Regions from separate parts of the Thioalkalivibrio sp. AKL12 genome, predicted to be linked through region 1. Evidence: predicted binding sites of a transcription regulator. Region 1 holds the regulator's gene; the other holds the start of a gene.
The links. The regulator sigma-54, encoded in region 1, starts transcription at its own class of promoters, with help from an activator protein. The targets are predictions, from matches to a motif close to TGGCANGNTNCNTGCTT.
Positions count from the first base shown of each region.

Region 1 (3,412 bases):
CAGGTTGAGATGGCCAGCCAGCGGCAGGTCGTCCCCGTCGTCGCCGACCAGCTTGCGGTCGGGTGCTGCATGTTCGCCGTGTACGAAGCGAAGATCCAGGCGGTTTCCCATGGCCTGGATCAGGCTCTCCACGTTGATGTCGCGGGCGATCCCGCCTTCTCCCAGCGCCTCGTTCATGGCAGACGCTGCGCGTCGGAATCGCGGCTGGAGGCGGGTTCCACGGGCTTAGTCCTCGCTGAAGCGGCGCACGAGTTCCTGTTCCAGGGCCGCCGCGTCCCCGGCCCGGCGCAGCGCTCCGATGGTGTCTGGCTGCGACAGGCCGCGGGCGAGCTGGGCCAGCAGGTCGAGGTGGTCGCCGGTGGCGGCCTCCGGGACCAGCAGTGCGATCAGGATATCGACCGGCTCGTGATCCATGGCGTCGAAGTCGACGCCCTTTTCCAGGCGCAGCACGGCCACGCGCGGCGCCTCGAGATCGGCCAGGCGGCCATGGGGAATCGCAACCCCATGGCCGAGACCGGTGGATCCGAGTTTTTCGCGTGCGGACAGGGCCTCGAAGATCGCATTGCTTCCTGGTCCCGTGCCGTCACCTCCGCCGGCGAGGAGGTCCGCCAGGGCCTCCAGGGCCCGTTTCTGGCTGGAGCACTCGGGTTGCAGGCCAATGCGCTCGGAGGTGATCAACTCGGCAATCGTCATGGATCAGGAGGCCTGCTCGCGGTTGCGCTGGGCACCTTCGGCGCGGTGGTGGTCCTTGACCTTTTCCTTGTGCTTGATCAGTTGACGGTCGACTTTGTCGATCAGCGCGTCGATCGCGGCATACATGTCCTCGTGAGAGGCCTCGGCGTGGATGTGATTGCCGCTGACCTGGAGATTCGCTTCGGCCTGGTTGTGCTGATTCCGGGTCTTCTCGTGGGTCAGCACGACGTGGACGTCGATGACCTTGTCGAAGTGGCGCTCCAGCTTCGCGAATTTCTCGTTGACGTAGTCGCGCAGGGCGTCGGTGATGTCCACGTGGTGGCCGGTCAGGTTGATCTGCATGGTCAGGACTCCTTGGTTACTTGCTGCCGGTGGGCATCGAGGCCATCTGCCGGCGTTCGCTGGATGAAGGGATGTGCATCGCCTCGCGGTACTTGGCCACGGTGCGGCGCGCTACGTTGATGCCCCGGTCCGACAGGACCTGGGCGAGCCGGGCATCGCTGAGCGGCTTGTTCGGGGGTTCGTCGCCAATCAATTCGCGAATCATGGCACGGATGGCGGTGGCGGAACACTCGCCGCCATCGTTCGTGCCGACATGGCTGGAGAAGAAATACTTGAACTCGAAGACCCCGCGCGGGGTGTGCATGTATTTCTGCGTGGTAACCCGCGAGATGGTCGATTCGTGCATCTCCAGGGTCTCGGCAATGTCGCGCAGGATCAATGGCTGCATCGCGACGTCGCCATGCTCGAGAAAGCCCTGCTGGCGGTGGACGATCGCCTCGGCGACCCGCAGCAGGGTGTCGTTGCGGCTGTGCAGGCTCTTCAGGAACCAGCGTGCCTCCTGCAGCTGATCACGCATAAAGGCGCTGTCGCGGGCATCCGAGACCTGGCGCACCATGCCGGCGTAGAGGTCGTTGATGCGGATGCGCGGTGCGATCTCCGGGTTTAGATCCACGCGCCAGCCCTCGGTGGTGTGGCGCACGTAGACATCCGGGACTACGTATTCCGAGGTGGCGGAGCTGATCTGTGCGCCGGGCCGCGGGTTCAGGGTGCGGATCAGATCCAGTGCGCGGGCCAGTTCGTCCGGGTCGCGTACGCCGGACTGGCGCTGCAGGGCCTTGTAGTCGCGCTTGCCCAGGCTGTCCATGCCGTGTTCCAGGATCGCCCGTGCGGCCTCGCGGGCCGGGGCGTCCGGGGCCAGTTCGCGTAGCTGGATCTCCAGGCACTCCCGCAGGTTGCGCGCGCCGACCCCCAGCGGGTCGCACTGCTGAATCCAGTGGAGCACTGCCTCGACCTCGTCGACGCCGACGGATTCATCCTCGCCTCGGCTGATGGTCTCGGCCAGGGTGTCGAGGTCGCCCTCGAGATAGCCGTCGGGGCTGATGGCGTCGATCAGGGCCGCCCCGATGCGCTGGTCGCGCGGTGTCAGATGGCTCAGATGCAGCTGCCACAGCAGGTGATCCTGCAGGCCCTCACCGTCGTCGTCGCTGGTGTTTTCCAGCGGGTCGCGGTCATCCACGCCCTTGTTGGGCGTCGGGGCCGGCTCGTAGATGTCGTCCCAGCGGCTGTCGGTCGTCAGTTCCTCGGGGATCACGTCGTCGCTGGTAGTGGTGGCCTCCATGCGATCGCCTTCCACCAGCTCGCCGTCCTGGTTCAGGCGCTCGGTGTCGGCCTCGGCATCTTCGTCCTCGACCTGTTCGAGCATGGGGTTGCTCTCCAGCGCCTGCTGGATCTCCACCTGGAGCTCGAGCGTGGACAGCTGCAACAGGCGGATCGCCTGCTGCAGTTGCGGGGTCATGGTCAGCGTCTGACCCAGCTGCAGATTCAGGCCGGGTTTCAGCATCGGGTATGCGGGGCGAGGGTGGGCATTGATGGAATCTTAAAGCCTGCCTTGTGGTTTGTGCACCGACCGGGCCGCATATGGGGCGCTTTCACAGGCGGAAGTTCTCGCCGAGATAGACCCGGCGCACCTGGGGATCGGCCAGCAGCTCGTCCGGTGTACCGGCGGCGAGCAGGCGTCCCTCGCTCAGAATATAGGCCCTGTGGCAGATGCCGAGGGTCTCGCGCACGTTGTGATCGGAGATCAGTACGCCGATGCCGCGCTGGGCGAGATGCCGAATCACGTCCTGGATGTCGCCCACCGAGATCGGGTCCACCCCGGCGAAGGGCTCGTCCAGACAGATGAAGCGCGGATCCCCGGCGAGGGCGCGGGCGATCTCGGCCCGGCGCCGTTCCCCACCGGACAGCGCGATGCCCGGGCTGTGGCGCACGGTCTCGAGCTGGAACTCCTCGATCAGCGCATCGCCAATGCGCCGGCGCTCGTGGCGATCGAGTCCGGGGCGCAGCTCGAGCACGGCCTGGAGGTTGTCCCACACGCTCAGGCGGCGAAAGATCGAGGCCTCCTGCGGCAGGTAGCCGAGGCCGGCGCGCGCGCGCACATGGATGGGGGCGCGGGTGATATCGCGTTCGCCCAGGGTGATGCGTCCGGTATTGGGGCGGATCAGCCCGACCAGGCTGTAGAAGCAGGTGGTCTTGCCGGCCCCGTTCGGGCCCAGCAGGCCGACCACCTCGCCGGGCGCGAGGTCGACGTCCACCTGGTCCAGCACAGTGCGCTGGCCGTAGCGCTTGGTCAGCTCGCGTCCGATCAGGCGGTCGTTGGTTTGTGCCGGTGTGGCGGATGGGCTGGGGGCGGTGGCGTTCATTCGTCGTCGCGCGGCTG
Region 1 is NZ_KB898903.1:31,860-35,271, forward strand. It holds gene hprK (HPr(Ser) kinase/phosphatase) at 1-177, opposite strand, end outside; gene D579_RS0111830 (PTS sugar transporter subunit IIA) at 226-693, opposite strand; gene hpf (ribosome hibernation-promoting factor, HPF/YfiA family) at 697-1,035, opposite strand; gene D579_RS0111840 (RNA polymerase factor sigma-54) at 1,052-2,536, opposite strand; gene lptB (LPS export ABC transporter ATP-binding protein) at 2,625-3,395, opposite strand; gene lptA (lipopolysaccharide transport periplasmic protein LptA) at 3,392-3,412, opposite strand, start outside.

Region 2 (3,412 bases), on a different contig from region 1:
GCGGGCCTTCCGGACGCCGCCATCGAGCAGGTCACGCCCTGGCGCTTCCCCGATGCCATCGCCCCGGACCAGGCCGCCGCGAACCAGGGCGTGCGCCTGACGATCGCGGAGCTGGCCGCGGCCTGCGCAGCCGACGGCACGGGCCCGCGGCTGGTGGAGGGTGCGGGGGGCTTCTACTCGCCGCTGTGTACCGATGGCCTGAACGCGGACCTCGCCGAGGCCCTCGGGCTACCGGTCCTGCTGGTGGCCGAGGACCGCCTGGGCACGCTGAACACCTGCCTGCTGACCCTGGAGGCCCTGGAACGACGCGGCCTGCAACTGGCCGGGATCGTGCTGAACCGGCGCCGGGTGGATGCCGACCCGCGCCTCGACAATGCCGCCGCGCTGCGTTCACGCACGAGCGCCCCGATCATCGAGTCAGCGGAAGGCATCACCCGCGCGGCGCTGGCTCAGAAGCTCTCCACCTCGAAGTTGTCCGGGCGCACGCCGCCGGAGGACTCGCGCTCCTGACCGCGGGACTCGGAGGCCGCAGGGGCTTCCTCTTCGTCAACCCGGAACCCGGCCAGGGTCTCGCGCAGGGCACGGGTTCCCTCGCGGTCGACGCGGCGGGTCTCGATGATATGCACCGGGCGCTGGGACTCGCCGTAGTACGCCTCGTTGAAGTCGTCGCGCACGGTCATGCGCGAGCCGGACAAGCTCATGCCCAGGTAGGCACCCCGCGCCCGCGAGTAGGACAGGAAGTCGGCCGTCGGGGTGGCGCTACGGCCCGCACCCACCGGACCGGCAGCCACCGAGGCATCGCCCCCCAGGCGGATGGCGGACCCGAACATCGAGTCCACCGCATCCTGGGTGCGCGCGACCATCACCACCTCGGCGGCATCACCACCGAACTGCATGCCGAAGCTGACCGAACCGAGGGAGTAGAACGCCACCGGCGAATAATCGCCGCGCTCGTCGTCCCAGGCCAGGAACACGCCGATGCCGCCGGAGCCTCCGATCAGGAAGGCCCCGCGAGCCACGCGCGGGAAAATCACCACGCCGCGGGCGTCGCGCAGGTCCTCTTTAAGGGACTCGTACTCGGGGTGGGTCGCCATGTTCTCCACCGTCGCCTGGGCGCGATCGATGATGTCCTGCGGATCGATCTCGCGGCTGAACGGGTTCGCGTGAGCGCTCCCCACTATGGCGACAAACACCAGCGTCGTCAGGCAGAAAAGGATCAGTCGTTGCATCGTGGAAACCTCCAGAAAGGCCAAGGGAGACGCGGCCGCGCGAATGCGTCGGCGTCTCCCTAACGAATACATTCATCATGGCACAAAAAAAGGGGGCCGAAGCCCCCTTTTTCGTGCTGCAATCCGCAGGATCAGTTGACCTTGGGATCCAGCTCGCCGGACAGGTAGCGCTTGACCATGTCGTCCAGGGAGATCGGCTTGATCTTGGACGCCATGCCGGCGCAACCGAAGGCCTCGTAACGGGCCTGGCAGAGGTCCTTCATCGCGGCGGTCGAGGCCTTCAGGAACTTGCGCGGATCGAATTCCTTCGGGTTCTCGGCCAGGAACTTGCGCACCGCACCGGTGGAGGCCATGCGCAGGTCGGTGTCGATGTTGACCTTGCGCACGCCGTGCTTGATGCCTTCCTGGATCTCTTCGACCGGCACGCCGTAGGTCTCGCCCATGTCGCCGCCGTACTTGTTGATGATCTGCAGCCACTCCTGCGGAACGGAGGAGGAGCCGTGCATGACCAGATGGGTATCCGGGATGCGGGCGTGGATCTCCTTCACGCGCTGGATGGCCAGGATGTCACCGGTCGGCGGACGGGTGAACTTGTAGGCGCCGTGGGAGGTACCGATGGCGATCGCCAGGGCGTCGCACTTGGTGTTCTTCACGAAGTCGGCGGCCTCGTCCGGGTCGGTCAGCAGCTGGTCGTGGGACAGCTGGCCCTCGGCGCCGGAACCGTCTTCCTCGCCGGCCATGCCGGTTTCCAGGGAGCCCAGGCAACCCAGCTCGCCTTCCACGGACACGCCACAGGCGTGAGCGATCTCGGAGACCTTGGCGGTCACGTCACGGTTGTAGTCGTACGAGGCCGGGGTCTTCATGTCAGGCATCAGGGAGCCGTCCATCATCACCGAGCTGAAGCCGGACTGGATGGAGCGCAGGCAGACTGCCGGCTCGGAGCCGTGATCCTGGTGCAGCACAACCGGGATGTCCGGGTACTGCTCGATGGCGGCGATGATGTTGTGGCGCAGGAAGGGCTCGCCGGCGTACTTGCGGGCACCGGCGGAGGCCTGAATGATCACCGGGGAGTCGACCGCAGCGGCCGCTTCCATGATCGAATGGACCTGTTCCATGTTGTTGGCGTTGTACGCCGGCATGCCATAGCCATGTTCGGCGGCATGGTCCAGAAGCTGGCGAAGTGAGATTAGAGCCATGGATTCCTCCTTACGGGATTCGGACTGAGGTAGTGAAAAAGTCGATTATCTGGTTGGCGACTGCGGGCGGTGCGCGGTTCAGGCCAGTTCGCCGACGCGCACGATCTTCATGGCGTTGGTGCCGCCATGCTCGCCCTGCAGGTCGCCCTTGGTAATGATGACCAACTCGCCATCCTGCACGACGCCCTCGGCCTTGAGCAAGTTCACCGCCTCACGGTTCACGCTTTCGTGGCTCTCGGGGATCGGCTTCAGGGTCACCGGATAGACGCCGCGATAAAGCGTCATGCGGCGGCTGGTGGATTCGTGCTGGGTGAGCGCGTAGATCGGGATGCCCGAGCTGATGCGCGACATCCACAGCGCCGTGGAACCGGACTCGGTCAGCGCGGCGATCGCGGAGACATCGAGATGGTTGGCGGTATACATGGTGGCCATCGCGATGGCCTCGTCGACCCGGCCGAAGGTCGAATCCATGCGATGGTCCGACTGACGTGCGGCGCGCTGGCGCTCGGCGGCCTCGCAGATCCGGTCCATGCTGGTGACCACGCGCGCAGGATAACGCCCGGTCGCGGTCTCGCCGGAGAGCATCACCGCATCCGTGCCGTCCAGCACCGCGTTGGCCACGTCGAACACCTCGGCGCGGGTCGGGATGGGGTTCTGGATCATGGTCTCCATCATCTGGGTCGCGGTGATGACCAGACGATTGAGGCTGCGCGCGCGCGTGATCAGGGTCTTCTGCACCCCCGGGAGCTCGGCGTCACCGATCTCCACGCCCAGATCGCCGCGGGCGATCATGATGACCTCCGAGGCGGCGATGATCTCGTCGATCACCTCCAGGGCCTCGGAGCGCTCGATCTTGGCGCAGATCCCGGCCTCCCAGCCGGCATCCTTCAACAGGCCCCGCGCCAGGTGCAGGTCCTGGGCGGAACGCGGGAACGAAACGGCCAGGTAGTCCACCTGCAGCTCGGCCGCCAGGCGGATATCGTCGCG
Region 2 is NZ_KB898890.1:256,407-259,818, reverse strand. It holds gene bioD (dethiobiotin synthase) at 1-510, shown strand, start outside; gene D579_RS0102485 (lipid-binding SYLF domain-containing protein) at 450-1,229, opposite strand; gene fba (class II fructose-bisphosphate aldolase) at 1,361-2,425, opposite strand; gene pyk (pyruvate kinase) at 2,504-3,412, opposite strand, start outside.
Region 2: a site for sigma-54 is predicted at 1,296-1,312, ahead of D579_RS0102485 (lipid-binding SYLF domain-containing protein). Genes of this name have one in related genera too.